DNA from 4 places in the Arthrobacter sp. NPDC092385 genome. Region 3 is predicted to be linked to each of the others. Evidence: riboswitches for the same ligand, from Rfam matches in the RefSeq annotation. Region 3 holds a riboswitch; each other region holds the start of a gene.
What was found. A riboswitch is a leader RNA that binds a small molecule or an ion and turns the genes downstream of it on or off. The one in region 3 is predicted to bind cyclic di-AMP.
Positions count from the first base shown of each region.

Region 1: another riboswitch for cyclic di-AMP. It lies ahead of ACIQCY_RS17250 (LysM peptidoglycan-binding domain-containing protein); the one in region 3 lies ahead of ACIQCY_RS05290 (NlpC/P60 family protein).
Region 2: another riboswitch for cyclic di-AMP. It lies ahead of ACIQCY_RS15670 (LysM peptidoglycan-binding domain-containing protein); the one in region 3 lies ahead of ACIQCY_RS05290 (NlpC/P60 family protein).
Region 4: another riboswitch for cyclic di-AMP. It lies ahead of ACIQCY_RS01215 (M23 family metallopeptidase); the one in region 3 lies ahead of ACIQCY_RS05290 (NlpC/P60 family protein).

Region 1 covers NZ_JBIVQL010000022.1:3,248-10,728, forward strand. Annotated here, with positions in the region: gene ACIQCY_RS17235 (hypothetical protein) at 1-445, shown strand, start outside; gene ACIQCY_RS17240 (S-4TM family putative pore-forming effector) at 452-1,366, shown strand; gene ACIQCY_RS17245 (ribbon-helix-helix protein, CopG family) at 1,372-1,656, opposite strand; gene ACIQCY_RS17250 (LysM peptidoglycan-binding domain-containing protein) at 1,943-2,863, opposite strand; cyclic di-AMP (ydaO/yuaA leader) riboswitch at 2,866-3,091, opposite strand; gene ACIQCY_RS17255 (metal-sensitive transcriptional regulator) at 3,414-3,833, shown strand; gene ACIQCY_RS17260 (four-helix bundle copper-binding protein) at 3,961-4,368, opposite strand; gene ACIQCY_RS17265 (heavy metal-associated domain-containing protein) at 4,818-5,063, shown strand; gene ACIQCY_RS17270 (heavy metal translocating P-type ATPase) at 5,140-7,443, shown strand.
Region 2 covers NZ_JBIVQL010000015.1:23,039-30,519, forward strand. Annotated here, with positions in the region: gene ACIQCY_RS15665 (cytochrome c oxidase assembly protein) at 1-839, opposite strand, end outside; gene ACIQCY_RS15670 (LysM peptidoglycan-binding domain-containing protein) at 1,130-2,041, opposite strand; cyclic di-AMP (ydaO/yuaA leader) riboswitch at 2,044-2,297, opposite strand; gene ACIQCY_RS15675 (heparan-alpha-glucosaminide N-acetyltransferase domain-containing protein) at 2,696-3,880, shown strand; gene ACIQCY_RS15680 (SURF1 family protein) at 4,148-4,975, opposite strand; gene ACIQCY_RS15685 (DUF3817 domain-containing protein) at 5,254-5,712, opposite strand; gene ACIQCY_RS15690 (sulfatase-like hydrolase/transferase) at 6,081-7,481, shown strand, end outside.
Region 3 covers NZ_JBIVQL010000003.1:44,541-52,021, reverse strand. Annotated here, with positions in the region: gene ACIQCY_RS05300 (HNH endonuclease) at 1-92, opposite strand, end outside; gene ACIQCY_RS05295 (NlpC/P60 family protein) at 316-1,221, opposite strand; gene ACIQCY_RS05290 (NlpC/P60 family protein) at 1,246-2,124, opposite strand; cyclic di-AMP (ydaO/yuaA leader) riboswitch at 2,130-2,314, opposite strand; gene ACIQCY_RS05285 (metal-dependent transcriptional regulator) at 2,443-3,141, opposite strand; gene serC (phosphoserine transaminase) at 3,398-4,522, shown strand; gene ACIQCY_RS05275 (MFS transporter) at 4,559-5,836, opposite strand; gene ACIQCY_RS05270 (DUF3027 domain-containing protein) at 5,871-6,491, opposite strand; gene ACIQCY_RS05265 (cold-shock protein) at 6,502-6,885, opposite strand; gene ACIQCY_RS05260 (hypothetical protein) at 7,060-7,338, shown strand; gene ACIQCY_RS05255 (helicase-associated domain-containing protein) at 7,414-7,481, shown strand, end outside.
Region 4 covers NZ_JBIVQL010000001.1:241,619-249,099, forward strand. Annotated here, with positions in the region: gene ACIQCY_RS01200 (FecCD family ABC transporter permease) at 1-722, shown strand, start outside; gene ACIQCY_RS01205 (ABC transporter ATP-binding protein) at 725-1,648, shown strand; gene ACIQCY_RS01210 (siderophore-interacting protein) at 1,645-2,697, shown strand; cyclic di-AMP (ydaO/yuaA leader) riboswitch at 2,859-3,077, shown strand; gene ACIQCY_RS01215 (M23 family metallopeptidase) at 3,081-4,328, shown strand; gene ACIQCY_RS01220 (diacylglycerol/lipid kinase family protein) at 4,378-5,346, opposite strand; gene ACIQCY_RS01225 (SGNH/GDSL hydrolase family protein) at 5,465-6,247, shown strand; gene ACIQCY_RS01230 (MarR family winged helix-turn-helix transcriptional regulator) at 6,346-6,921, shown strand; gene ACIQCY_RS01235 (glucose-1-phosphate adenylyltransferase family protein) at 6,944-7,481, shown strand, end outside.

The sequences.
Region 1 (7,481 bases), on a different contig from region 3:
GATCCCGGATCCGACTGGCGGATGGATGAAGACCTTCCCCGAGGAGCACAACAAGTACGTCGGCGAAGTAAACAAGAAGCACAACGGTGCCGCGAAGAAGCTGGCTCGGCAGATAAAAATTTGGAAATACCGGCGCAACGTACCGGTTTCCTCCTGTTACCTCGAAATGCGCGCCGCGAAGCACCTCGATGGCGAGTCAACCTACCTGCCGGTCATGGACCTGCATCTCGCCCTTAAGAAGATCCTGGATGCGAACCTGGCGGCGATGAACGATCCAACGGGGCTTGGATCGCGCTTTACCGCGACATCATCAATCGGCAACAAGGTAGATGCCTTATCGAAGCTCGAGACCGCGGTGGCCCGCGCGGGCAAAGCCCGGGAATACGAGCGGGCCGACAATCAGGAGAAAGCAATCGAGCAACTGAAGTTGCTGTTCAATCTCTGACCTGTGATGAGTTCACACGATTACCAGCCCCCATCCAGTTCAACGATCGCTCGTCGACAGAATGACGAACGGGCTTTGCAACTCCTTGTTGCGCAGCGCAGGTTCTACAACCGTGCGAAGCGGTGGCAGAGCCTGCGATGGATCGGGATCCTCGTCATCGGCCTCGGAGGACCGTTCTTCTCGCTCCTTGCTCCTGCAGTTGCTGTCTCCGTCGCTGCCGTCACCGGTGTATGGCTCTTCGCCGGCCGGACCGTCCTTGCTCTACTTGAGAACCGGACCATGCTCAAGGCCGCCTGCGTGCAGGAGGAGCTGGACCAGTACCTGTTCGACATGCCAGATACCATCGATCGCTCAGGTCGCCCCACGCCCGAAGACATTGCGCTCATCGCCGCTGATAAGAAGCCACTCCGGGACGTGGCGAAGAAGGAAAAACTTGTCGACTGGTACACCGTCGACGCTGACAGTCCTGGCACCACGACCATAGCCATCGCCCAACGCAGCAACGCCGCCTACACAGACAGGCTTATCCGCACAACCGTCACTGTGTGGGCTGCCGCGGCAATCCTCTGGCTCGCCGGTCTCATTACTTGGGCGAGCATCAGCGGAGTCACCCTCGCCACTTTCCTCTTGGGAGCTCTCTTCCCCGTCCTACCGGCATTCCTCGATGTATCCGAGTACGTCATGAACACGTGGAAAGCCGCGCGCGACCGAGCGGACCTCGCGGCAACAATAGGGAGGCGCTTTTCCCGACGAGACCAGTCCATCGAGCCGCAGGATCTTCTCGTCTGGCAGGAACGTCTCTTTGACCTCCGTCGAACCACCCCTCAAGTGCCGAACTGGCTATACAAGATCACCCGTGCACGCAATGAACGCGCGATGAAACAGACTGCGAGTCACTTACGACATCAGAGCACCGACTGACGCCGTTAGTCGTCTCGGACTGAATCTTCTACCGACTCGTCTCCGAGAAGCGAGGTGGTGAGCTGAACGAATTCCTGCTTAAAAAAGTCGTTCTCGTACTCGGTGCTCGTCTGCGACCAGTGCTCAGCCTCGAGCGTAGGCAGCATCCTGATGATCGCTGACCTCAGGTACACCCCGCGGCTTCGGCTCGTGCGATCCGCTAAGGCGTCCAGGCGCTTGATAATGTCATTCGTCAGTCGCACGGACACGACATGATTTGGGTGCTGAGGAGACTGCTTACGACTCACCACGAAGACCTCCTGCGTCAGTAGTAAACAATGTTTACTACTGACCGCTGACAGTCACAGCACCAGCACCTCGTCCCGCACCTTCACCATTTCGGGGATTACTTCGACCTAGTGGGCGCCCACTCACGCTGGATGCGTCGCCCTCTACCTCGACCTCAAGAGCCGGCGCATGCGTGTGACTGAGTAGGAGCCTGCGGACGGGCTTTAACAAAAAGTGGCAGGTACCCCCGTCCAGGGCACCTGCCACTCTTGTTCAGCTTACGGACGCTGGGCGTCCGCTGAATCTGTGTTAGCCGTTGACGCGCACGAAGGACGAACCGGCGAGGTCCGACAGGGGGTGCTTGATCGTGAGGTTCGCGCCGTTCATGCCGCTGCTGATGACTTCGCCGTTGCCGACGTAGATGCCGATGTGGCCGGGGCGGATGACCAGGTCACCGGGGGCGGGGGTCGAGACGACTGTGCCGTACTGGTAGAACTGCGTGGGGCCGAGGTCTCCGACGTTCTTGCCGATGGAGCGCAGGGCCCGCTCGACGAGGATGGTGCAGTCCTGGATGGAGCCGAGCTGGCCGTAGGCCGAGGCGACGAGGGCGGCGCCGACGCCGCTGGCGGGGACCGCAGGAGCCGCGGGGGCTGCCGGGGCGATCGGTGCGATGGTCGCGGAGGTCAGCTGGATGCCGGCCGGTGCGGCTGCGGGTGCGGGTGCCACTGCGGCAGCTGCGGGGGCGGGTGCTGCGTAGAAGACCTGGCTGGCCGGTGCTGCTGCGGGGACCGCCGCGGGGCTGACGGCAACGCTTGCTCCGCCGGTGAGCTTGATTTGCTGCCCGGGGTAGATGATCGACGCGTAGGACAGGCCGTTCTGGGCCATGAGCGTGTTGAGGTTTAGTCCGTGCTTGGCAGCGATGGCGCCGAGGGTGTCGCCGGCGACGACGGTGTGCACGCCTGCAGCGGCAGGAGCTGCAACAACTGCGGGGGCGACGGGTGCGGCTGCAACGGGAGCCTGGGCTACGGTGCCCGTAGTGGCTTCCTGGGTGTAGGTGCCGGCCTGTGCGGGGGCGCCGACGGCGAAGACGAGGCCGCCGGTTGCTGCTGCGATGATGGCGGGCTTACCGAGTGCTACGGCACCGGTCTTCGCGGAGTGCGACAGGCCCTCGAGGGCGATGGAGTGGGTGACGACGGCGCGGTGGCGCGCCGGAATGGACGTACGTGACATGGTGATTGCCTCTCCCATGCCTGCGGGGTGAGCTGTCGGGTTCGGATGGGAGTTCACCCGGCCGTCCTTCAAGCCCTGGGCACTACCCTGCCGTCGCGGACGCTACGTGCAGGTCGTGCCTAGGTTGTCGGATCGACTTAACCCCGAGGGTCATCGCACAGATACATGCGGTGGCCCGGTGGAAACGTGGTTCCCCCGTCCCTGCCTACTGGGTGGTACGAACGGTTCCCGGATGCAGCGGCAGGGCTCGGCATTCTGCGCGGGAGTATGGTCTCGGCGGGGTGCCGAGAACATTGGACGAGAATACCCCAGGGTGGTATCAAAGTCACGTTCAGGTAACGGAGCACGGCGTGTCTTCGCAACACACCGTGAGCCGGATACCTGATGGTTACCGAGGTCAACAAAGCGCCGCCGATATGCCGCGGATATAGGGACAGGGGCCCTAACGACCAGCGATACTGGAAGTTGCTGCGCGATGGGCGCAGCAGGGGAAGGCACCAACGATCTCGGGCCGGCGCAACCGGATCGCATCGTTTGGTGGTGAAAGGGAATGACCGTGAGCTCCGGAACCGGAACGCATGCCAGCACTGCAACATCTCACGAAGCGGTTTCTGAAGCAGCCGGTGAGGCCACAGCACCCGACGCGGGCCAAAATCAGAAGGTGACTGGGCACACAGCCCATGGATACGCAGCGGACAAGGATGCGTACCTGCGACGCCTGAAGCGCATCGAGGGCCAGGTGCGCGGTATCGCCCGCATGGTCGATGAGGACAAGTACTGCATCGACATCCTCACCCAGGTTGCCGCGGTCAACAGTGCCATGCACGCCGTCAGCCTCGGATTGCTCGAGAACCACATGCAGCACTGCGTCGTCGACGCCGCTCACGAAGCCGCGACGAGCGGATCCTCCGACGTCATCGACGCCAAGGTCAAGGAAGCAACCCAAGCGATCAGCAGGCTCCTGCGCTAGACCCAGGCCTCCTCACCGAGCGCTGAACATGAGCGCTGGATGTGACGGGGTGAGGGTTTTCCGAAGACGGCTACTCGGTGGCTGCCCCTGGAGGCTGGAGTGTGGGGGCAGCCACCGGTGACCGAGCTCAGCTGAGAGTAGCGGCGAGTTCGCGGCAAGCCCTCTCGCAGCGGCGGCATGCTTCGGCGCAGATCCTGCAGTGCTCGTGCATCTGCGCGTGCTGCTCACATTCATCGGCGCACGCCTTGCAAGCGACTTCGCAGGCCAGCAGGACAGCTCGCGTGATGTTCGCGTCATAACCGGTATGCCGGGAGAGAATCCGGCCGGTCGTGGCGCAGATGTCCGCGCAGTCAGCGTTCGTGCGGATGCACTTGGTGAGTTCGGCAACCATGTCTTCGCTCAGACACGCGTCCCCGCACGCCGTGCAGGTCTGCGCACACTCGAAACAGGCCGCGATGCACTCGGCCAGCTTCTCGCGGTCAATACCGCCAAGATCCTTCGGGTACGTCTCGAGCATGGAGGTGATGTGAGTCATTGTTCCGCTCCTTATCCGTCGGTCTACTGAAGATTTACTGAAGGTTCAGGGGCATCCGGGGCCGGCGCCCCGCGTCTCACGCTAGCCCCCGCTCACCATGACCGGCCATGAATTCGTCGATGTGAGAGCGAGCAAGAATCCGCTTGACAGATACCCCATGGGGGTATAATTTCGTTGCTGTCGGCCCTCCTACGAGGTTTCCGGCATGACAACCGGAACCATTGTGATGGCGGGGCAGGCTCGCTGATCCTGACCTCCTACAGCGCTTCGATTCCCTCACGCATTCGCATGTTCCCTTGGAGGTTCCCATGTGCGGCACATCTGCTCCGTCGACCACTTCATCCACCGATTCGTCCATTGCTTCATCGACCGCTTCGTCTACTGTTTTGCTTCCCGTTACGGAGAAGAACGCCTCCGGGTGTTCCTGCTGCACCCCTCAGGAAGCTGCAGTGTCGGCTGCCCCGGTCACGTCCGACGACGTGTCCGCGGCGTTCCCGGTTCTTGGTCTGACCTGCGGCTCCTGCGCCTCCAGGGTCAGCGGCGCCGTCGGGAAAATCACCGGGGTCCATGAAGCACGGGTCGACCTCGTCGCCGGCGGCACATCCACCCTGCACGTCACTAGCACCACACCTCTCGACGCCGGGCTTGTCGCCTCGACGATCAGCGACGCCGGATACCAGCTGGCCTCCAAATAAGGCCGTGCAGCGCTTGATGTAGGAGCGCTGCAGGGACCAGAACATACCTGCTCAGGTGCCCCGGAAGGGCTCGATCATGACGAACAACGCACACCACCACAATCACCACCAGGGATCCCACAGTCCCACCAGCACACCCACCGCCACACCAACGGCCACAGAAGCTGCAGTCAACGGCAGCGATGACGCCCACACCACGCACGGCCAGGCCATGCCCCAGGCAGACGCCCACTCCGCTCTCGCCGAAACACACCACCCCACCGGCAACACCGCTCCGACCGACCACACTGGTCATGCAGGTCACGCCGGTCATTCAGGTCACTCGGGTGGGACCGCGGATGAGGATCATCAGGTCCACTCCCATGGGGAACATGCCGGGCATTCCACGGCCATGTTCAAGAACAAGTTCTGGCTCAGCCTGATCCTCACGATCCCCGTGGTCGCGTTCAGTCCTATGTTCACGATGCTCTTCGGGTACATGCCACCCCAGTTCCCGGGCTCGACGTTGATCGCCCCGATCCTGGGCACAGTCATCTTCGTCTACGGCGGGGCCCCGTTCCTCAAGGGCGGGGTGACGGAACTGAAGTCCCGGCAGCCGGGCATGATGCTGCTAATCGCAATGGCGATCAGCGTCGCGTTCATCGCCTCCTGGATCACCACCCTCGGTGTCGGCGGGTTCGACCTGGACTTCTGGTGGGAGCTCGCCCTGCTGGTGGTCATCATGCTGCTCGGGCACTGGATGGAGATGCGGGCCCTCGGCTCGGCCGCAGGAGCCCTGGACGCCCTGGCAGCGCTCCTGCCCGACGAAGCAGACCGGGTCACCGGCACGGGAACCGATGCGCGTGTTGAAACCGTCCCGGTCAGTTCCCTGGTCACCGGGGACGTGGTTCTCGTCCGTTCCGGTGCCCGGGTGCCGGCAGACGGGCAGATCGTCGACGGTGTCGCGGAGTTCGACGAGTCGATGATCACCGGCGAATCGCGCACCGTGTCCCGGACCGCCGGTGAGACCGTCGTCGCCGGAACGGTGGCCACCGATAACGCCGTCCGGGTGCAGGTCACGGCGGTCGGCGCGGATACAACCCTGGCCGGGATCCAGCGTCTGGTCGCCGAGGCGCAGGCCTCCTCCTCAAGGGCCCAAGCTCTTGCGGATCGGGCCGCGGCCCTGCTGTTCTACTTCGCCCTCGGCGCTGGCATCCTGACCTTCATCGCCTGGATGCTCCTCGGAAGCCCTGATGATGCCGTCATCCGCACGGTCACGGTTCTCGTGATCGCCTGCCCGCACGCCTTGGGCTTGGCGATCCCCCTGGTGATCGCGATCTCCACCGAACGCGCCGCGAAGGCCGGGGTGCTGATCAAGAACCGCATTGCCCTGGAGAGGATGCGCACGATCGACGTCGTCCTGTTCGACAAGACCGGCACCCTCACCGAGGGCCGGCACGCCGTCACCGCGACCACTACGGTCAACGGTGTCAGCGAGGCTGAGCTCCTGGCCCTGGCGGGAGCCGCAGAGGCCGACAGTGAGCACCCCGTCGCCCGGGCCATTGTCACCGCCGCACGATCCAACCCGGCAGCTGCAGACCTCGGTTACACCGGCACGGGTTTCGCGTCCATGACCGGGCGTGGTGTCCGCGCCACCGTCCAAGGCCACGACGTCGCCGTGGGAGGCCCGAACATGCTCAAGGAACTCGGACTCACTACCCCTGCCGACATCGCCGGGACCGTGCAGGAATGGGTGGGCCGCGGCGCGTCCGTGCTGCACATCATCCGCGACGGTGCCGTCATCGGCGCAGTCCGGCTCGAGGACAAGGTACGGGAGGAATCCCGGGCCGCCGTGAAGGCCCTGCAGGACCGCGGGGTGAAGGTCGCGATGATCACCGGCGACGCACGCCAGGTCGCCGACGTCGTCGGTCAGGAGCTCGGCATCGATGAGGTGTTCGCCGACGTCCTGCCGCAGGACAAGGACTCCAAGGTCACCGAACTGCAATCCCGCGGATTGAGAGTCGCGATGGTCGGCGACGGCGTGAACGACGCCCCAGCCCTCGCCCGGGCCGAGGTCGGCATCGCGATCGGGGCGGGAACGGACGTGGCCATGGAATCCGCCGGCGTCGTCCTGGCCGGAAACGACCCGAGGGCCGTGCTGGCGATGATCGACCTGTCCCGGGCCAGCTACCGAAAGATGATCCAGAACCTCATCTGGGCCACCGGATACAACGTCCTCGCCGTCCCCCTGGCCGCGGGCGTGCTCGCGTTCGCGGGGATCCTGCTCTCACCTGCCGCCGGCGCGGTCCTGATGAGCGTGTCCACGATCGTGGTGGCGCTGAACGCGCAACTGCTGCGCCGGATCGACCTCGACCCGGAACGGATCAGCACCACGGCCTAGCACCCGCCGGTTTCACCGCTACCGGTCCCACCGGTGTC
Region 2 (7,481 bases), on a different contig from region 3:
CGCACCATGATGATCAGCAGCATCAGCACCGACGGCAGCTCCCCATAGGACCAGGCCAACCCGCCGGCGATACCCTGATCGGTCATCGGATCAACGTCCCATCCCGCGGGCAGAGTGCCGAAGAAGTCGACGACAGGTGTGGTGGCCATCATCAGGACGACGCCGAAGAACGCATGCAGAGGCATTTCGGCGAAGATGTCGAGGAACCGGCCGAAGTGGGACTGCTTCACCGGCAGTGGGTCCGTCGAGAGCACGGGGACGGTGAAGAGCACCCCGGAAATCAGGAACAGCAGTTCCAGGGTGATGTGCCCGTACCAGGACGGCAGCATCGCGTCGGCGATACCGCTGAGGTAGACACCATAGAAGCTGACCAGGAACACCGGGATCATGAACGCCGGATGGAGAACAATCCGGGCGGACCTCGAGCGCAGTCCTGCGTGGGCGAGCCGGAGGATCGGGCGCCCGAGTCCACGGTGAGGGGTTGCCCGTAGCAATAGGGTGCCGGGCCTGCCTAGGACCAGAAGCGGGGGAACGGCCATCATGAGAGTCAGCTGCTGGAACATGAACACCGAGAACATGCGCAGCCCATAGCCCTCGACTCCTGCCCCCATCGTGATCATGATGATGATGCAGCCCGCCAGGAAGATTGCTGTCCGCCATACCGGCCAGGACCGCCCCATCGACCACAGACGGATGGCGCCGGCTAGGTACAACAGGCCAAGCACCAAGGCGATGGCAGGGATCAGCGGGATGGGTTGCAGTGTCGGCGCCAGGTAGGTCGCCCATGTCGGTGGGGCTTCGGGTATCCAGACCGGTCCACTAACCCACGGGTCATTCACTGATGTCCAACCATCCCAACGTCACGGTCTCACCTGCGATTTAGCGTATCGAGCCCGGAGCACCACATACGGCACTCAATGCCATCCTGCCCAGAAACGGAAGCAGAAGCATAAGCATAACGAGCGGTACCAGCAGTTCGTGCCGAACCTTCACCCTGACCGTCATCCAAGCAGGTAGCGACGGGAGCGCAATAAAGAGCCGAGCGCGCAATGAAATAGCGGCAAGCACCCCCGTCCAGGGCACTTGCCGCTATCTCAGCTTATGTCGACCACGTCACCGGAAGGTGGGGTTAGCCGCTCACCCGCACGAAAGAGGAACCGGCGAGGTCGGACAGGGGGTGCTCTATGGTGGCGTTGATGCCGTTCATGCCGCTGCTGATGACCTTGCCGCCGCCGACGTAGATGGCGACGTGGCCCGGCCGGATTACGAGGTCACCGGGTGCCGGGGTGGCAACGACAGTTCCGAACTGGAAGAACTGCATCGGGCCGAGGTCTCCGACATTCTTGCCGATCGAGCGCAGAGCCCGCTCGACAAGAACGGTGCAGTCCTGGGTTGAACCGATCTGTGCGTACGCCGAGGCGACCAGGGCGGCACCGACACCACTGGCGGCGACGGTGGGCTGCGCCGGAGCGGGCGTGATCGGGGCGATGGAGGCCGAGGTCAGGGAAAATCCTGCACGCGCCGCCGCGGGAGCAGGCGCTGCGGCAGGTGCACTGTAGAAGACCTGGTTGGCAGGTGCGGCAGCCGGAACCGTGGCGGCACTGACGGCAACACTGGCAGCGGCGCCGCCGGAGAGCTTGATCTGCTGGCCGGGGTAGATGACCGAGGCGTAGGATAGTCCGTTGCTTGCCAGCAGTGCGTCGAGGTTCACGCCGTGCTTGGCGGCGATAGCGCCCATCGTGTCACCGGAGGCAACCGTGTACACGCCGGCAGCAGATGCTGCAGGAACCTGAGCGGGTGCAGGAGCAACGGTGGCTGCGGGAGCCTGTACAGCAACAGCGCTGGAGGTGTCCTGCGTATAGGTTCCGGCCTGAGCAGCGGGGGCTCCAACAGCGAAAACAAGGCCGCCGGTAGCAGCTGCAATGATGGCCGGCTTGCCCAGCGCCACAGCGCCGGTCTTCGCGGAGTACGACAGGCCTTCAAGGGCGATCGAGTGGGTGACGACCGCGCGGTGGCGCGCAGGAATGGATGAACGTGACATGGTGATTGCCTCTCCCATGCCTGCGGGGTGAGCTGTCGGGTTCGGATGGGAGTCACCCGGCCGTCGTTCAAGCCTGCGCATTCCTGCAGTCGCGGACGCTACTTCAGGTCGTGCCTAGGTTGTCGGATCGACTTAACCCCGAGGGTCATCGCACTGACGTGCTATGACCCGGTGGAAACGTGGTTCCCCCGTCCCTGCCAAATGGGTTGTACGAACGGGTCCCGGGAGCAGCGGCAGGGCTCGGCATTCTGCGCGGGAGAGTGATCTCGACGGGTGCCGGGATCACCTGAGGAGAATACCCCAGGGCGGTATCAATAGTCACGTTCAGGTAACGCAACTCGGCGTGTTGCGGCAACACGCCGTTAGAAGGGCCGCGAAAGAGGCCCTGCGGAACTGCCAACCGCGCTGTTCGCCCGCACGCCCTCACCGCTGATTCCGACCTACATGCGAAACCTAACTCGCCCGAGCACCAGCTTGGGTTGAGTATGTCGACTCGACCCGGGACCACCAGAACGGTCTGATTGAGGACCCGACTATCGTTTGCTTTGATGACCACATAGGTGTCGTCCCGGCGGTCTCCGTTGTTCATGAAGCGCTCTGAGTGGCTTCCCGAAGGGTCAATGGTGGCGCGGGACACTGTGAGACTATCTGGAAGTGCATACGAAGCTTTTCCCAGGGCGATTGACCGGAATCGATGCAGCTCGCGGAATTGCTCTTTTTGGCATGATGAGCACCCACATTTTTCCGCTCTACTCATCAAGTACCAGCAATGCAACGTGGATAGCGCTCTTTTTTTCCGGCAGGGCATCAGGTCTTTTCGCCGTTGTTGCGGGAATCGGGCTCGCCTTCCTGACGGGTGGAAGCTCGCCGCACCGAGATGGGGCCCTCGCTGCAGATCGTAGGGGCATCGTCATCCGCGCGCTCATCATCGCTCTGACTGGGTTGGTACTCGGCGGAGTGGAGACGAACATTGCGATCATCTTGTTCCACTACGGCATCCTGTTTCTCGTCGCCCTGCCCTTCACAGGTCTGCCGTTCAAGGCTTTGGCTGCATGGGCTGTTGCTTGGACACTGCTGTCACCGGCTGCCGCGTACCTTCTGCGGCCACTGGTGAGGGAGAATGTAGACCCGTCCTCGTTGGGTGCGAACCCGACCTTTGAACACTTTTTCGAACCCCGGACACTTTTTGCCGACGTCTTCCTCACGGGTTACTACCCCGTCCTGCAATGGCTAAGTTTCGTCCTGATCGGTATGGCTATCGGCCGCCTCAACCTCCGACGCCTCGGCGTCCAGCTAGGACTGCTTGGTGCAGGACTCGCAACGGCCATCATGGCAAAGCTGATCAGTGCCGAGCTGCTCGGACGCGGAGGCGGGCTACAAGCCCTTTTGAGGACGCCCGACGGAAACGCCTACCCCCTTGAAACAATGCTCAACGTAGGCCTTACCGGGATCAACCAGTCCGGGTCGTGGTGGTGGCTCGCCGTCAGCGCACCGCACTCGGGCGCACCGCTGGACCTTCTGCATGTAGCCGGATCAGCCACAGCCACGATTGCTATCTGCTTCCTGGTGACACGCAAGTACCCAAACCTACTCCTGCCGTTGTCAGCGACCGGGGCCATGACGCTGACGCTGTATTCGCTGCATATAGCCGTCATGAGCGCGGCCGGCCAACTGAATCCATCACCCGATGCAGTGCAACTGTTCTGGGTACAAGTGGTGATTGCGGTAGGGCTCGGCATTCTCTTCCACCGGTTGAAGGTCCGAGGTCCCCTTGAGCTTCTCATCTCGGGTGCGGCAGGTGCTGCCCGGAAAGGTGACTGGAAGCAAAACAGTCTGTGAGGGCAGGGCTTGATCTAAGAGGAAACGGTCGTGACCGACTTCATGAGTGACACGATCAGACGCCAACTGGCGGTGACGGAGCACGCTGGGTGATCGGGTGGAAGATGCTCTGAACGCATTCGGCACCACTTTCGTGGACGGTTTTGAGAGAACCACTTACTGATGAACGTTGCCAGACGGCACGCGCTGTCTATTGGACAGTTTCATCCAAAGAATGGCCCACAGTGTTGACCAGGAGAGCAGGAGTGGCGGGTTGGGGGCGACTTACTAACGGACGCCCTGCGAATCGAGGATGGCGTCCTCTTCCTCCTCGGAGGAGGGGCGACGACGCTGGCGGACCGGGCGGTTTACAGCAGTCCCGTCCTGCTCGGCGTTGATCCTTCGCTGCTGCCGTGCCGCGTACCCCAAGCCGATGAAAACCAGCACTCCGAACGCAAACCACTGCAACGAGTAGGAAAGGTGCGGTCCCTCATCGACCGAGGGCTTCGGGGCAGCAACTGGTGTCTGTGCTGCTGCTGGCTGTTCGAGTGCCAAGAGCCCGTAAGCAGCACCCTGCAAAGGGTAGTCCACCCTTTCCGCGAGGGCAGGAAGATTAATCGACGCAATCTGCCCCTCAGGGGCGCCACGGTTCACGGTTGGCTCACCCGGCTTCATTCTTGCGGTCACCTCGACCTGGCCAGCGGGTGGTGCCGGTATCTCGTCGGGTCGCCCGGGCTTGGCGTTGCCAATGGGCAGCCAACCGCGATCGATAATCACAGCTGTTCCGTCCTCGAGCTTCAAGGGAGTGAGCACCTCGTAACCGGGTTGCCCGTTCAGCGGCCGGTTCCGAGCGACCGTCTGGTTCGCGACGTCGTACGTACCCGTGAAGGTGATAGGCGTCCACTCTCGGGTCGGGTCAAAACTGTCAAAGTCGTTCACCCCCGGCACGTAGCGTTCCGGCGCAGCGTCGTAATTCGCTTCAATGCGCCGGATGTCCTCCACCACCGCCTCACGGCGCTCCAGTTGCCAGCGTCCAAGTCCCACACATCCTGCGGCAAGCACGATGACCATTGCGAGCCACCCCATCCATTGAGCGGAGAATAGGAAGCGATACATCTAGTACATCTCCAATAAAAATCTAAGGGTCAAAGCATGTCATTTCGAAGCTGATTTAGCCCCACAATGGCACCTGAGCTGAACGAATAACAGCTACTGCGGGTTGCCGTGACACGGCAGGCGGTGGTCCGCTGACGGAGCGCAGGATCGTGTAGCCGTTTCCCCACCTGCGCTGCACATCTTCGATATTCTGCCTTGCCTATAAGTCCATCGATAGCGTTTCGGGCAGGAGTTGCTCCGGATTGTATGAATTCTGCAAATCGCGCATGGCGCGCTCTTCAGCTCGAGGATCCTGGCGGGCCTACAAGCAGCAGGGCAGTGAAAACGCCCGAGATCCCGACGATGGTGACGACCAGTGCGACGAGCGGGCTCCTCAGAACCGACGCTTGGAGTTGCTCGAGCAAGTTCCGCGGCGACTCCGCACCAGGAGCGAGGCGCCAAACGGCGCTCAACTGCCCGCGTCGCTCGATCCAACGTTCATACGGAACCGTCGCGAAGGGGATGATCGCCGAGGCAAACCCAAGGAGGCCTGTTATGAGCGACCAGCGCTGATTGATCCAGACGAACGCGGTCGCGACCACGAAGCACAGGAAGACGAACCCATGTACGGCTCCGGCTGGCGGTACGAGGGCCTCCGTGGTGCGGGTGACGTACTTGAAGAACATGCCCAACAGCAAAAAAGCCCAGGTCAACGCTTCTGCCACAGCGACGGTGCGAAAAAGCGTGCGGGGATTCATGGTGTGCTCCTAATCAGTGGGCGGCGGACCCAATTCTTCCATCCCGGCCACAGACGCCCTATTCGAGCAATCCCGACTTCTGCCTGTGCTGCTTACGAACCGACATCCGAGGCATGCCCGTGTCGAGCTACTGAGCTCCTGGGTTCCCAGCCATGAGAAGCGGGCTTCACTGGCCTTCGAAACTCGCCAGGGGCGCAAGCTGCAGTGACAGCCATGCGGTCCCTGCTGCGGTGTACGAACGATGACTCACAGGTGAACAACGTTGAACGGCTCGCTTAACGGTACTAGGCTTTCAAAGGCCCGAGAAAGGGTCGGATGTCAAGGGTGTTCGGCGAACACGCGGGCATCGTCGAACGCGAGGTGTTTCCATGCACGGCCGGATTTCGAACGTGACCCGACGGGTCGGCGTCGTTGTGGGACGCATCTTGGTCTACGTCCTGATTTGGGCGGGGCTTGTGCTGCTCATCGCCGCCGTCGGTATCCGTTTCTTTTGGGGCAAGATCTCCGTGAGTCAGATGCTCCTGAACCTCGTCTCCGTGGAAACCGACGGCGGAGGCGGAACCATCATCTGGATCGCCGTTCTGGCCGTCGGCGTCGCTCCCCTGCTCATCACCGTCGGGATCGCCCTGTGGCAGCACTCCCGGCGCCGCAAGCGCCGCAGCACCAACAGTGTCACGCGTCCGCTTCGTGCCCAATGGATCATGCGCATCGTTTCCACCGCTTTGGCGGCCGCGGTGGTCGTCGGCGGCACCACGGCCTTTGCCAGCACGGTGGGTTTGAAGGACTACGTCGACGCGGCGAACTCTCCATACGACCTTGGCGACTACTACGCGGAGCCGACCGTTACCAGCGACAAGGACAAGCGCAACCTGGTGCTGATCTACCTCGAATCCGGCGAGGCCACCCTCGCGAACGATCAGCTGTTCGAGAAAGACGCGTTCGCTCCTCTTAAAGAGGCCACCAAGGCCTCGGACGGCTGGCAGAGCGTCGACGGTCTCCAGCAATACGAGGGCGGAGGTTGGACCATGGCAGGCCTCGTCGGGACGCAATGCGGCGTCCCTTTGAAGGGCGGAGGGCATGCCGCGGGTATCAGCAGCACCCTCAGCGGAAGCGCCCTCAACGAGCTCGGCGGTCGTGTCGATACCTATTTGGGAGGCACCACATGCCTGGGTGATGTCCTGGACGAGAACGGCTACACCAACGTCTTCATGGGCGGCGCCAACGCCTCCTTCGCGGCGAAGGACACCTTCCTGGGCAGTCACGGTTACTCTGAGGTGAAAGGGCTCTCCGACTGGCGCGCCGCTGGCGAACCGGAGGAGAACTTCCGCAGCGACTGGGGCCTAAGCGACGAGCGTCTCATGGCCAACGCCAAGAACGAGATCGATAAGCTGCACGCCCAGGCGGAAAAGACCGGTCAGCCGTTCAACCTCTCCATGCTGACGCTGGACACCCACGAGCCGGTGCACGTCTACGACTACTGCCCCGTGGACACGCAGGACGCGCTCACCTCCGTGTACTCCTGTTCCATGACCCAAGTGACCGGGTTCGTGGAGTACATGGAGGAAAAGGGCTACCTCGACGACACCGCCGTGGTGATCATGGGCGACCACCTCAAGCACATGAGTGTTAGCGACGCCTTCCACGAGCAGCTGGACGACAACAACAACCGGACCATCTTCAATCGGATCTGGATTCCAGGCGGGGACAAGAACCGGACGCTGCGCCCCGGCGTGGACCAGCTGAACATGTACTCCACCATCCTGGAAGCC
Region 3 (7,481 bases):
CTCGCCTTCCCCGTGAGCACAAGCACCAGTGCCCGGCGGAACGTGATGACCGCCAGTGGTTCATACCCTGCATTCAGAACAAGAGTGCGCATGGAGCAAGCCTCATTGCTGACCTGTTCCCCGCAACCGGTTGCCATCCCGGGGTACGGGAGAAGTGCTTCGGATTGGACACTGCAAGGGTAAGCCGGAGGCCCGTCCGCCGCTAATCCGTGCGACAGCGGGTTGACGTGCCGCCCGCTTCCGGTTCCGGTGCGGGTTAACTGCAGGAGGACCGGCACGGGGTGCCGGTCCTCCTGCAGTGACGTCGGTGCTGGATCAGCCGCCGACGCGGATGTACACGCCGCCCGAGCCGAGCTCGGCCGGTGCGATCACCGTGGTGTTGCCGTTGAATCCGCCGTGGACGGCCTTGCCGCCGCCGATGTAGACCGCGATGTGGGCCATGCCCATGCCGCCGTTGGCGTAGTAGATGAGGTCGCCCGGGATGGCCTGACCGGCGCTCACCGTGCGGCCGAGGGAGAGGTAGCCTGCCGGCCAGCCGTGGAAGTTGATGCCTGCCGCCGCGAGCGAGTTGCTGACGAGGCGCGTGCAGTCCTGCATGACGCCGAGCTGGCCCTGGGCCGCTGCCGCGATGGTGGCGGCGACACCGGAGGACACCACGGGAGCGGCAGCCGGTGCGGGAGCCGGGGCAGGCGCCGGTGCCGGAGCCACAGCCCGGGCAGGTGCCGGAGCGGCCGCGACGGCGGCAGCAACGACGGGCGCTGCGACAGGCGCAGGGGCAGCTGCGACGGGGGCAGCAACGACGGGGGCAGCAACGACGGGCGCTGCGACAGGCGCAGCAACAGGAGCGGGAGCGGGAGCGACGGGGGCGGGAGCCTCGACGACCGGGGCCTCCACGACCGGGGCCTTCTCGGCGACGACGGGCTTGGCGTTGACCTTCACCGGCGTCATGTTGAAGGACACTGCGGTGCCGGTGGACGCGACGACGACCGCACGGGCCGAGGTCACGGTGACGTTGGAGGCGGCGACCTCGCGCTGGGGCTGCAGGTCCGCGGCATTGGCCGCGACACCGCTGGTCAGGACGAGGCCCGACGCTGCGGCGATGACGGCAGCCTGGCGGCCCATCCCGCCGGCGTTGGTGGTGACGGCTTTGGCGAGGGCCGAGAAGCTGGCAGCGTTCTGCGCTTCTCCCCGGTGGCGTGCAATGGTGGCGCGTGAAGACATGGGGGGTTTCTCCGTGTGTGGTTTCTAGCGGACGCGGACGAAGCCGGCGCCGGGGAGGTCTGACAGGCTGTGGAGGCCGGTGTTCATGCCGTTCAGGCCGCCACTGATGACCTGGCCGTTGCCGACGTAGATCGCGACGTGGCCGCCGGTGATCACGAGGTCGCCCGGGGCGGGGCTGCCGACGACATCACCGAACTGGTAGAACTGGCCGGGAGCGAGGTCTCCGACGGACTTGCCGACCGAGCGCAAGGCCTTCTCGACCATGGCGGTGCAGTCCTGGGCGACGCCGATCTGGGCGTAGGCCGAGCCGACCAGGCCGGCAGCGACGCCGGAGGACTGGACGGGGGCGGGAGCAGGAGCCTGCTGCACCACGGGCGCGGCGGCAGGAGCCGGCGCGGCAGCGACGGGCGCGGCGGGCCTGGCAACCGGCGCTGCAGGCACGGCGGCCGCTGCGGGAGCGACAGCCACTGCGGGAGCGACAGGTGCAACCGGCGCTGCGGGAGCGACAGGAGCCGCGACCTGCACGACGGCAGCTGGAGCGGGGGCGGCCTCGACGACGGGGGCGGCCTCGACGACGGGTGCCGGCGCCTCGACGACGGGCTCCGGAGCGGGAGTGACCTCGACGGCCACGCGGTCGAAGGAGACCTCGGCGGTGGCGGGAACCGTGACCTCGGCCGAGACGACCCGGCTCACGGCCAGTGCCGCGGAGGACTGGACCTCGCGCTCGGCGGTGGTGGCTCCCTGGGCCGGCAGGCCTGCGGTGAGCACCAGGCCCGAAGCGGCGACGATGACGGCTGCCTGGCGGCCGACAGATCCGGCGTTGGACGCGACTGCGGCGGAAAGAGCCGTCAGCGGGCTCACGGTCTGGGGCGCGCGGTGGCGGCCCGAAAAGTTATTGGACACGTTGGATTGCCTCTCCCAACGCCTGCGAGGTGAGCTGTCGGATTCGGATGGGAGTCACCCGGCCGCTGCGTGAGCAGCGACTTAACCCCAAGGATTTCAGTTACGAAACCCGAAAATTGGTTCCCCCGCCTCTGCCATGCGATGGTGCGGACGGACCTCCGGCAATGGCAGAGCTAGGCGATTTGCAGGAGGGTGCCGGATCTAGAGCGAATTTGGCACGAGATGAAGGCTACAGCAGAATCCGCGTTATGTCACATTCCGGTCACGAAACGGTGTGTTCTTGATGACGACGGCACTCCGTGCACCGTGTGTGGCCGTTCAGGCCGCGACGGAGACGAACACGTGCGACGCGACTTCGGGCGGCAGTTCGAGTGCACCCTCGACGCCGGGGACGCGCACGGAGACGTAACCGCCCACGGACTCCAGGTTGAGGTGCGCACCCGGGCGCAGGCCGCCCTCGTCGAGCTGCGTGAGGAGTTCCGGATCCACCTGGATCGGCTCGGCCAGGCGGACCAGCGTGACCTGCTTCTCGGGCGAGTAGGTGCCCATCGCGGAGAGCAGGGTCACCACGCCGTCGGTGACCAGCTCCGACTGGACGCCGCCGATGGCCTCGAGGCCGGGGATGGGGTTGCCGTAGGGGGATTCCGAGGGCTTCCCGAGCAGTTCGTAGAGCCTGCGCTCGACGCGCTCGCTCATGACGTGCTCCCAGCGGCAGGCCTCGTCGTGCACGTACGCCCAGTCGAGCCCGATGACGTCGCTCAGCAGGCGCTCGGCGAGGCGGTGCTTCCTCATGACCTCGGTAGCGCGCCGGCGGCCCACTTCGGTCAGTTCCAGGTGCCTGTCGCCGGAGACCACCACGAGCCCGTCGCGCTCCATGCGGCCGATGGTCTGGGACACGGTGGGCCCGGAGTGGCGCAGCCTCTCGGCGATGCGCGCGCGTAGCGCGACGATGTTCTCTTCCTCGAGCTCAAGGATGGTCCGCAGGTACATCTCGGTGGTGTCGATGAGGTCCGTCATGCGGTTCAGCTCCTTGGTGCGGTGCGGGTGCCCGGCTGGAATGCCTCACGCCGGCGAGGGGGGCCACAGCCGCCACGGCCTGTTCCGCCCCACGCTTCCCAAGGTTAACGCATGGTGCAACAGGCCCGGCAATCCCGGGAGGAGCACGGCGGCGGCGGTCCACGGCGCCGTCCGCGGCAGCGTTCACAAATGGAGGCACCGCTCCCGCTGGGGCAGAATGAGGGCGATACCCGCCGCCGAAACAGCTGGAGCAGCCATGACCGAAACGCCCCGCATCCCCGAACACCTGCTGCCCGCGGACGGCCGGTTCGGCGCGGGCCCCTCCAAGGTCCGGAGCGCACAGATCGACGCCCTCGTGTCGGCCGGCCGGTCCCTGCTTGGGACATCCCACCGCCAGGCACCCGTGCGCAGCCTGGTGGGGCGCGTGCGGGAAGGGCTCGGCACCTTCTTCGGAGCACCCGAGGGATATGAGGTGGTGCTCGGCGTAGGCGGCTCCACGGCATTCTGGGACGTCGCGACGTTCGGACTCGTGGAACGGAAGGCGCAGCACCTCTCGTTCGGCGAATTCGGCTCCAAGTTCGCCTCCGCCACCGACAGGGCGCCGTTCCTCGAGGCCTCCAGCATCATCACGTCGGAGCCCGGCTCGCGCCCCTCGGCGGTTGCGGAGGCCGGGGTGGATACGTACGCCTGGCCGCAGAACGAGACCTCGACCGGTGTCGCGGCTCCCGTCCGCAGGATCGACGGTGCGGACGACGGCGCGCTGGTCCTCGTGGATGCGACGTCCGCGGCGGGCGGCCTCGATGTCGACGTGTCGCAGGCCGACGTCTACTATTTCGCGCCGCAGAAGAACTTCGCCTCCGACGGCGGGCTGTGGCTCGGTCTCTTCTCCCCCGCCGCGCTCGAACGCGCGGGACGGATCGCCGCGGGCGAGCGCTGGATCCCCGATTTCCTCGACCTGCAGACGGCGATCGACAACTCACGCCTGAACCAGACGTACAACACGCCGTCGCTGTCCACCCTCGTGACGCTCGACGCGCAGGTGCAGTGGCTCAACGCCCAGGGCGGGCTTCCCTTCGCCGCGGCCCGCACGGCCGACTCCGCCGGGCGGCTGTACTCGTGGGCGGAGGCCTCGCCCATCGCACGGCCGTACGTGGCACGTCCCGAGGACCGCTCGAACGTGATCGTCACGGTGGACTTCGATGAGGACATCGACGCCGCGCGCATCGCCGCCATCCTGCGCTCCAACGGGATCGTCGACGTCGAGCCCTACCGCAAGCTCGGCCGCAACCAGCTGCGCATCGCGACCTTCGTGGCGATCGAGCCCGACGACGTCTCGGCCCTCATCGCCTGCATCGACCACGTGGTCGAGAACCTCCTGTAGGGAACGGGACCCGCCGTCGAGGGGACACCCGTGACGCTACGGCGTCCCCTCGGCCGCGCCTGCTTCGTGGTCGAGCCGCAGGCGGCGGGGCGCCGTGCGGTCGTAGCGCAGCCGCACCTCGTGGTACCGCCAGGCCCAGAAGATGCCGACAGCGGCAGCGATCAGCCCTGAAGCGGCGGCGACGCCGAGGCTCCACCTCGGGCCGAACATGTCCGAGACCCAGCCCACGACCGGCGCACCCAGCGGTGTCCCCCCAAGGAAGATGGCGAAGTACAGGGCCATGACGCGTCCTCGCATCGCCGGATCGGTCGTCGTCTGGACGTAGGCGTTGGCGCTGGTCATCAGCGTCAGCGCGAAGAGCCCCACCGGCACGAGGGCCAGCCCGAACAGCCAGAGGTTCGGCGCCAGGGCGGCCAGGATGCAGGCGAGCCCGAACGCGGCCGATGCCCCGAAGATGAACCGCAGGCGCGGCCGGTCCCGTCGGGCGGACAGCAGGGCGCCCGCCACCGACCCCACGGCCATCACCGAGGACAGGACCCCGAACACACCGGCGTCCTGGCCGAACTCCGTACGGGCCATGGCGGCGATGAAGACGGCGAAGTTCAGCCCGAAGGTGCCGACGATGAAGATCGCGAGCATGACCACCAGGAGGTCCGGCCGGTGCCGCACGTAGCGGAAGCCGGCGCGGATCCGGCCCTTGCCCGGGGCCTGCCGTGGCTGCCTGTTGAGTTCGGAGCTGCGCATCGCGAGCAGCACGTACACCATGGCGCCGAAGGTGAGGGCGTTGATCATGAACACCCAGCCCGGGCCGACTCCCGCCGTGAGCAGTCCGGCGATCGCGGGGCCGATCAGGCGGGCGCCGTTGAAGGATGCGCTGTTGAGCGCCACGGCGTTCGGCAGGTACTCGTCACGGACCAGCTCGGACACGAAGGCCTGCCGCGCGGGGGCGTCGAAGGCCGAGACGACGCCGAGCGCGAGGGCGAAGGCGTAGACGTGCCACAGCACGGCGATGTCGAGGAGGACCATCAGGCCGAGGCCCACGCCCAGGAGCGCCATCGCGACCTGCGTGGTGGCGAGGAGCCGCCGCCGGTCCACCGTGTCCGCGATGAGACCGGCCCACGGGGCGATCACGAGCTGCGGGCCGAGCTGGAGGGCCATGACGATACCGAGGGCGGAGGCATTCTGCGGCGTGAGGATGTCGTACACCAGCCAGTCCTGCGCGGTGCGCTGCATCCAGGTGCCGACGTTGGAGATCAGTGCCCCGATGAACCAGAGCCTGTAGTTGTGGATCCCGAGCGATCGGAAGGTGGTCAAGCCCCTCCCCTCCCGTTCCGGCGCCACTGGTTCCTCACTCGGCGTCGGGCTGGTCCAGCGCGTCGTCGATCGACCCGGCTGCGTCGTCACCCGACGGCGCCTCGGTTCCGGCCGGCTGTGCCTGCGCATCCTCGGCGGGAGCAGCGTCCTCGATGGGAGCAGCATCCTCGGCGGGAGCAGCATCCTCGATGGGAGCAGCATCCTCGGCGGGAGCAGCATCGTCGGTCTGCGAGTCCTCGGGACGCACCCGCTCCGACCAGGGGAGCCATTCGGGCGCCAGCAGTGATGCCGCGGACGGCAGCAGTCCCACCTCGCAGACCGTGACGTCCTTGCTGCGCGCCACGCGGGCCACGCTCGCATACCACTGCCAGCCTCCGTACCCGGGAACGAAGGCTTCGAACCGGTGCGTGACGAGGCGCTCGCCCTCGACGACCGCGGAGACGTGCCGGCCGACCTGCGCCTCGGGTGCTATCTCGAGGACGCCGAGGCGGGCGCGGTCCACGGCGGCTTCGAGCACGGCGTCCGTCTTGGGGATGCGGCGCGCTGCGCGTGGTCTGCGCGGCGCCTCGGCGCGGACGGCTGCGTCGTCCGCGGCACGCGCGTCTCCGTCGGTCGGGGCAGTGCCTTCTGCTGTCTCCAGGTTGCTCGAGGTCATAGCGGAAAGCCTACGCGTCGAGGTCGTCGGCAACTGCCCTCAGGACGGCCGCGACCTTCGTAGCGTGTGCCTTCTCCGGGTAGCGCCCCTTGCGGAGGCCGTTCGACACCGCGTCGAGGAGCTTGATGAGGTCCTCGGTGATGACGGCCATGTCATCCGCGCTCTTGCGCGTGGCCTTGACCACGGAGGGAGCCTGCTCGAGGATGCGGGCGGACAGCGCCTGGAGTCCGCGGCGCCCGTCCGCCACGCCGAACTCGAGCTTGGTCCCGACCTTGACCTCGCTCACCCCGGCGGGAAGTGCCGAGGCATGCAGGAACACTTCCTTGCCGTCGTCCGTCGTCAGGAAGCCGAAGCCCTTGTCCGTGTCGAACCACTTAACTTTGCCGATGGGCACGTCGTCTACCTCTTCTTAGCTGTACCGGGCGGCGGGCGCCTGCGGTCTGGATCCCGGCCGCGCGGCACCGCCGGGTGCCTGGGCGCACTGCCACCGCAGGGGGAAGTCTGTGCCTCCTAGGATATCGCTTTTCGGGCGGCCGCCCCGCCGTGGTTCTTGTAGTCTGGGACGGCTATGATCCCAGACGAACCGGCAGCGAGCCCCTCGACCGACCAGCCCGAGCCCGGCTCCGGAGCCGAGCGGTCCTCCCCCGGCCGATCCGCCGTGATGGTGCTCGCCGTGGCGTTCGCGGCCGTCGGGCTGCTCTCCCTGGCCGCCATCCTCGCCACGGCTTTCCTCCAGGGAACCGTCTGGCCGGGCTTCGTGCTCGCCACCTACTTCTGCCTGCCGATCGCCTTTTTGCTGATGGCCGCGCTCATCATCTGGTCGGCCATCTCCCGCCGCCGCTCCTGAGCGTCCCGGCGCCGTCCCGTGATCGACGGGTCCATCTCCGGCGCCGTGTCGGAGGTGCCGGGTAGCCTTGGAGCGATGTCCGCAATCCGAGCACTGGCCGAGCAGCTGGCACTCCGGAGCGATGACGACCTGCGCCGCCTCCT
Region 4 (7,481 bases), on a different contig from region 3:
TCATCGGCATCAGCTACGGGGCGAGCGCCTCGGCGGTGACGGCGATCGTCCTCTTCGGCGCCGCCGGCGCCGCCGTGTCCTTCTCCGCGCTGATCGGGGCCATGGTGGTCGCCGCGGCGATCTACCTCATCTCGCGCCGCGGGGGAGTCGCGGGTTACCGGCTGATCCTCGTCGGCATCGGCTTCGCGGCGGTGATGCACGCACTCGTGAGCTTCCTCATCACCCGCGCGGACCTCCGCACGGCGAGCGACGCGCTGCTGTGGCTCAACGGGTCGCTGAACTCGAGCACCTGGGATCGCGCCACGGTGCTGGTCGCCTCCCTCGTCGTCCTGCTGCCCGCCGCCGCGATCCTCTCCCGCAGCCTGCAGGGACTCGAACTCGGCGACGACGCCGCCGCCGGCCTCGGCATCCGCGTCGAGGCGGCGCGGCTGGGCCTCATGTCCAGCGCCGTCGCCCTCGCCGCCGTCGCCACCGCTGCGGCCGGGCCCATCGCATCGATCGCCTTCCTGTCCGGGCCGATAGCCCGGCGCCTGCTCGGCAACCGCCCATCGCTCGTGATGGCAGCCCTCGTGGGTGCCGGAATCGTCCTCGGGGCGGATTTCGTCGCCGCGAACCTCATTCCCGGGACGTCGCTGCCCGTCGGAGTGGTGACCGGCGCGCTCGGTGCGCCGTTCCTGCTGTGGCTGCTCGCCACGGCGAACCGATCAGGCCAGGGAGGCTGAGCATGGCTGAACGCCAGGACCCCACGGCGCCGGACACCCTGTCCGCTGCGGGGCTCACACTCGCATATGACGAGCGCACCGTGGTCGACGGCCTCACCGTCGACCTTCCGGCGGGCAAGGTCACGGTGATCGTCGGCGCCAACGCGTGCGGCAAGTCGACCCTGCTGCGGGGTCTCGCCCGGCTCCTCAAGCCGGTCGCCGGCACGGTGGTCCTCAACGGATCGGACATCCATTCGCAGTCCACGAAGGCCGTGGCCCGCGTGCTCGGGCTCCTGCCGCAGACTCCGCTCGCCCCGGACGGCATCAGCGTCGCCGATCTCGTAGGGCGCGGGCGGTACCCCCACCAGGGGTGGTTCCGGCAGTGGACACCGGAGGACGACGCCGCCGTCGCGGACGCGCTCGAAGCGACGGACACGCTGGCCCTGGCCGACCGCAGCGTCGACGAGCTGAGTGGCGGCCAGCGCCAGCGCGTGTGGATCGCGATGGCCCTCGCGCAGCAGACGGGGATCCTGCTGCTCGACGAGCCGACCACGTTCCTCGACGTCACCCACCAGATCGAGGTGCTCGATCTCATCACCGACCTCAACAGGCGCTCCGGGACGACCGTCGTCATGGTGCTGCACGACCTGAACCTCGCGGCACGCTACGCGGACCACCTGATCGCGATGCGGGACGGCCGGATCGTCGCCGAGGGGGCGCCGTCCGCCGTCGTCACCGAGGACACGGTCTCGGGCGTGTTCGACCTGGCATGCCGCGTGATCGAGGACCCGGTGTCCGGCACGCCCATGGTGGTTCCCATCGGCAGGCACCACGGTGCCGCCGCGCCCGTCCGTCCCCCGACATCCCCGGCCGGCCGCGAGCCGCTCCGGGGCTACCGACCCAACCCGCAGGACATCGTTCCCGCCCACGTGGAGGCAGCATCATGACCGAAGTCACCCAGCGAAGCGCGCGGCGCACCACGGCGGACACCGAGCCCATGGTGCTGGCATTCGACGTCGTCGTCACGGCGGTCCAGGACCTCAGCTCCACGTTCCGCCGCATCACTTTCGGCGGCACCTGCCTGGCGGCGTTCGGCGTGGCGGGGGACACCCTCGATCTCCGGATCAAGATCGTCATCCCCGCGGCGGGGCGCGAGTGCCCCGACATCGCAGGGATGATGAGGCGCGGCGACTCGGCGAACTGGTACCAGCTGTGGCTCGGCATGGAGGCGGAGGAGCGCGGCTCCATGCGCACCTACACCGTGCGTGAGTCCCGCTGCGGCGGGCCGCAGCCGGAGATCGACGTCGACTTCGTCATGCACCTCGACGCCGACGGGCGCGGAGGGCCCGCGTCGGAGTGGGCGGCAGCGGCCCGGCCCGGCGACCGTGTCTGCGTGATCGGCCCCAACTCCGCCGCGGCCCAGTGCGCGACGGCGGGTGCCTACGGCGGGATCGAATGGAGCCCGGGACTCGCGCAGCACGTGCTGCTGGCCGGCGACGAGACGGCCGTGCCGGCCATCAGCGCGATCCTCGAGGCCCTGCCCGCGGACATCGGCGGCCATGCCTTCCTCGAGGTGCCGGGCGAGCAGGACATCCAGGACATCCGGACGCGGTCGTCCGTCGCCGTCACCTGGCTGGTGCGCGGGCGGCGGGGCCACGGCGAGCTCCTCGAGTCGGCCGTCCGCGACGCCGTCCGGGTTCCGGGCTGGGTGTCGCTCTCGGGCCCGGAGCCGGTTGCGGGGGGACGCGAGCCCGAGGACGTGGACATCGACGGATCCATCCTCTGGGAGACACCGCAGCGCCTCGAGGCGGCGATCGTGAGATCGACGGTCAATCCCGGGCGCCTCCCGGGCAGCCAGCCCTTCTACGCGTGGATCGCGGGCGAGGCAGCCGTGGTGCGTGGACTGCGTCGCTACCTCGTACGGGACGTCGGGGTGGACAGGAAGCAGGTTGCGTTCATGGGCTATTGGCGCAAGGGGCGCGCAGAGCTCTCCTGAAGCACCGGCGGCGGCCGAAACTCAGGTTTTCCCGCGTCTTTCCGCAGGATTCCGATGCCGGACCGCAGTGTCGCACGAATCATCCACAGGCTGGATAACGGAATTGTAACTACGCGTGTCCTCGCCTACTGTTTGACCAGTCAAAGCTGGTCCATGTGATCCAGGTCCGCACGCCTAACCCTGCCAGCGGACCGCCTGAACAACCTGTGGCAGGGGTGGAGGATCCACATTCCGGCGGCTCGTGCCGCCTCGGGGTGAAGCCCTCAGCACGGCGCGCCTCGGATGCGGTCCTGCCGCCGTCCGAGCCCGCGCCGAGGGGGCCGAGTTCACTCTTGCTCGAATCCGACAGCTGACTTCGTGGGCGTCCTGAGAGAGGTATGCAGTTGACCCAGACGGTCCTGTCCGGGCGCCGTCGCGCGTCCGACGAGCGCGCGCACCACCAGTCGGCCCTCCGCCGCTCCGCCCACGCCCCGCTTCCGAGCCGTCGCTCGCTCCGCGTCCAGTCGCATCCCGCCGACCCGGCGGCTCCGGCCGTTCCTGCGACTGCCGCCACGGCATCCCCGGCCGCTCCCGGTGCACCCGCGGTGCACGGCTCCGCCGTCCGGCTCCCTGCGCCGGTAGCCGCCCTGCCGGTGGCCGTCCTGACGGCGCCCGTCCTGCCCGCCTCGCCCTTCGTGGTTCCTGCTCCCGGCGTGCCTGCTCCTGCAGCACACGGGCTCGACGCCGCGCCGGACCGGACCCGCCGTGAACTTCGCGAGCGGGAGAGGGCCGGGCGCGACGCGGCGGCCACCGCTGCGCTGACGCCCGAGGCCACCGCGCCCACGCCGGCAGCCCCCGTACCCGACCTCCCCACCCGGCGGAGCGCCCGCGCGTCGGACCTGGACACGCGGCCGCAGACCCGGTCCGCACGGCGCGCAGCCCGCCACTCCTCGACGCTCCTCCGCGCAGCCGCAGGGCCGACGCCGCTGGCACGGTTGCGTGACAACGCGGCCACCGCGGGTATCGTGCTCGCCTCGGCGGGCCTCCTCATGGGGGCCGTCGCGCCATCGGCCGCCACCACGCCCGCCGGCGCCGACGGTGTCGCCCTCGCCTCCGGGATCGCGCCGGCCGTCACCGCGCCGGCGGAGGCCACGGTCATCTTCGCCCTCGAGAGCGCAGGTCCGGCCGCCGAGGGGATCGCGCCGAGCATCGCCGACGCGCGGGCGCTCTCGGCCTCGCTGACACCCGCCGCGAAGGAGCGCAAGGCCTTCGGTGCTCCTGTGGACAACCCGGTGGTCGCCTCGACCTTCGGGTACCGCGTGAACCCCCTGGGCGGCTACGGGTCCGAACTCCACACCGGCCAGGACTACGCCAGCGCGTGCGGCACCCCAATCAGGGCGGCCGACGCGGGAACCGTCGTCGACTCCGGCTGGCACGCGTACGGCGGAGGCCAGCGCATCGTGATCGACCACGGTGACGGCTTGAAGACCACCTACAACCACATGAGCGCTCTCGGGGTCGTGGTCGGGGCCACGGTGAACCGTGGCGACGTCATCGGCGCGGTTGGCAGCACGGGCAACTCCACCGGCTGCCACCTGCACTTCGAGGTCCTGGTCGATGACGAGAAGGTGGACCCGCAGCCCTGGCTGTGACTACCCGGCGGTGAGCATGTCCCGGTTCGGGAGGTGCCGCCTCCTTCCGCTACGGCAGGGGCTCGCTGACGACGGCGGGGTCCTTGTAGCCCAGCGGCATCCGGAGCCGGAGCGAGTCGGGCTTCATCTCGAAGGCCATGTGCGTCGCCTTGCCCAGCGGGTCGCCGTCGAGCTGCACCTCGAGCGGCTCGCGCAGGGTGACCTCCGCCGTGCGGCACTGGAAGTACTCGAGGGAGGGGTCCTTGCCCTTGCCCTTGCCGCGTGTGAACAGCTTGCCCGCAACGGCGAGCCAGCCGAGCCTGCCCTTGGGGGCGACGGTCATGAGGTCCATCAGGCCGTCGTCGATCTTCGCGCCGGGAAAGATCTCGAGGCCGCCCATGATCTTCCCGCAGTTCCCGCCCATCACGCTGCGGAGACGGCGCTCGAAGGGCCTGCCGCCGTCCACGGAGATGGTGGTCCGGGCCGGCCTGCCCGGGAGGTTCCTGATCCCGGCGTCGACATAGGCGAGCCAGCCCACCTTGTCCTTCAGCTCGTCACGCGTGTCGGACATGATGGCGGCGTCGTAGCCGATACCGGCCATGACGAGGAAGACGTGGGCGTCCTGCGCCCGGTCCACCGTCACGTGCACGACGTCGATGGTGCGTTCGGTCCCGCGGAAGGCGGCTTCGACGGCGGCGTCCGGGTCGTCGACGGCGATGTCGAGGTTGCGGGCCAGGAGGTTCCCCGTGCCGAGCGGCACGAGCGCCATCATGGTGCCGGTCCCGGCCAGTTCCTCGGCGACGCAGCGGACCGTGCCGTCGCCGCCGGCCGCGATGACGAGGTCTACCCCGGCGTCGAGAGCCTGGCGCGCCTGGCCGTGACCGGGATCGTCCGCCGTGGTCTCGATGACGAGGGGATCCTCCCAGCCGTCCTCGGCGGAGATGCGGCGGACGGCGCCCGCCACATCGGAGGTGGTGGCCTTGATGGGGTTGATGATGAGCGCGGCGCGACGGCCGCCCGATCCGGCGTCCGCGACCACGCCGGCAGTCGCCTCGGATGTAGCGTCGGTGGGCATGGTGTCCTTCGTGCGGGTGTCAACGGGTGGGTGCGTCGAGCTTATCCCGGTGCCCTCCGGTGCCGAGGGTAATCTTTTGGACGTGACTTACACTTCGCGATACGTGGCCCTCGGCGATTCCTTCACGGAAGGGGTGGGCGACTGGGACCCGGCGTCCCCCAACGGCGTCCGCGGCTGGGCCGACCGCGTCGCCGAGCAGCTCATCCTCGCCGACCCGTCCTGGGGCTACGCCAACCTCGCGATCCGCGGCAAGAAGATGCGCCAGATCCTCGACGAGCAGATCGACGCCGCCCTCGCCCTGGAGCCGACGCTCGTCACGATCTACGCCGGCGCGAACGACATCCTGCGCCCGCGGATCGACATCGACCTCCTCATGTCCCACTACGACGCCGGCATAGCCCGGCTCCGCGAGGCAGGCGCCGACGTCGTGCTCTTCACCGGATTCGACGCCTCGGGCTCCGCGGTCTTCGGGAAGACCCGCGGCCGCACCGCCGTCTACAACGAGTGGGTGCGCGAGATCGCCGACGAGCGTGCTGCCACGGTGGTGGACTACTGGCGCCTCCGCGAGTTCCAGGACTGGAGCTACTGGGATGTGGACCGCATGCACATGTCCACGGCGGGCCACACGCTCATGGCCGCACGGGTCCTCGAGGCCATGAAGGCCTCGCACCAGGTGGACGTGCCGGAACTCGAGGCGCGCCCGGCCCTGAAGCGGATCGAGCAGCTGCGGGCCGACGCTCAGTGGGCGCGGGAGTACCTCACGCCGTGGGTGGGCAGGCGCCTGCGCGGTGTCTCCTCGGGTGACGAACTGGTGCCGAAGTACCCGGCCCTGGGCCACCCGCACTGGGCGTCCGTTCACGCCTGAGGCCCTCGAAGGAACACGGTGCCGGCGCCGCCCGCAACCGTGCACGGGCAGGGGCGGAGCCCTACGGCGCCTGTGGGGCGGTATGCCAGAATGAGGCAATGGCGGCGCAATGGCTCACACCCGACGAGCGGCGGGCATGGCTGGCACTCTACGCACTCACGTCCCTGCTCCCCGCGTCACTCGATGCCCACCTGTTCCGCGAGGCCCGCATCACCCTGTTCGACTACCACGTGCTGGCGATGCTGTCGGAGTCGGAGGGCACGCGCCTGCCGATGAGCGAGCTCGCGGCCCGTTCGACGGCCTCGCTCTCGCGTCTCAGCCACGTGGTGAAGAAGCTCGAGGGGCGAGGCTGGGTCACCCGGCTGCCCTCCGATTCCGACGGCCGCGTGACCACCGCGTCCCTCACCCCCGCCGGCCTCGGGATGCTGGCGGAACTCGCGGTGTCCCACGTCTCCCAGGTGCGCTCCCTGGTCTTCGACTCCCTCGACGGACGGGACGTCGCGGACCTCGAACGGGTGGGTCGCAAGATCCTGCGCGGCATGGACAGCGCCCACTGGATCCTGTCCGACGGCGAGGCGGCGGCCGAGGGCGCCGTGGCAGGCGGGGTCGCTCCCTCTGCGGGTAGCCGGGAGCCGCTGCCCGCACTCCACCAGGCACACGACGCCGGGCAGTGATCCTGGCAGGACAGGACGGCAGATGAACCAACACGCGCAGTTCCGGCACCAGCCACGGATCCTGGCGATCGTCCTGGCGGGCGGTGCGGGAGGCCGCCTCGGAGCCCTCACCGACCACCGTGCGAAGCCCGCCATGCCCCTCGCCGGCAGCTTCCGGCTCATCGACGTCGCGCTGTCGAACCTGCACCACAGCGGCATCTCCGACGTCTGGATCATGGAGCAGTACCAGCCGAAGACCATCAACGACCACCTCCGCAACGGACGGCCCTGGGACCTCGACCGCACGCGCGGGGGACTGCTGGTGCTGCCTCCCTTCAGCGGACACGAGGGCGAGGGGTTCGCCGAGGGCAATGCGGACGGCCTTCTCCGGCAGGCCTCCTTCATCCGGGACTTCGCGCCGGACCTCGTCCTCGTCCTCAGCTCGGACCACCTGTACCGCCTCGACTACCGCGACGTCGTCGACACGCACCGCGCCGCCGGCGCCGCCCTGACGATGGTCACGGTCGACTTCGACGGCGACGCCTCCAACCACGGCGTGGTCGACGTGGACGACGCCGGCA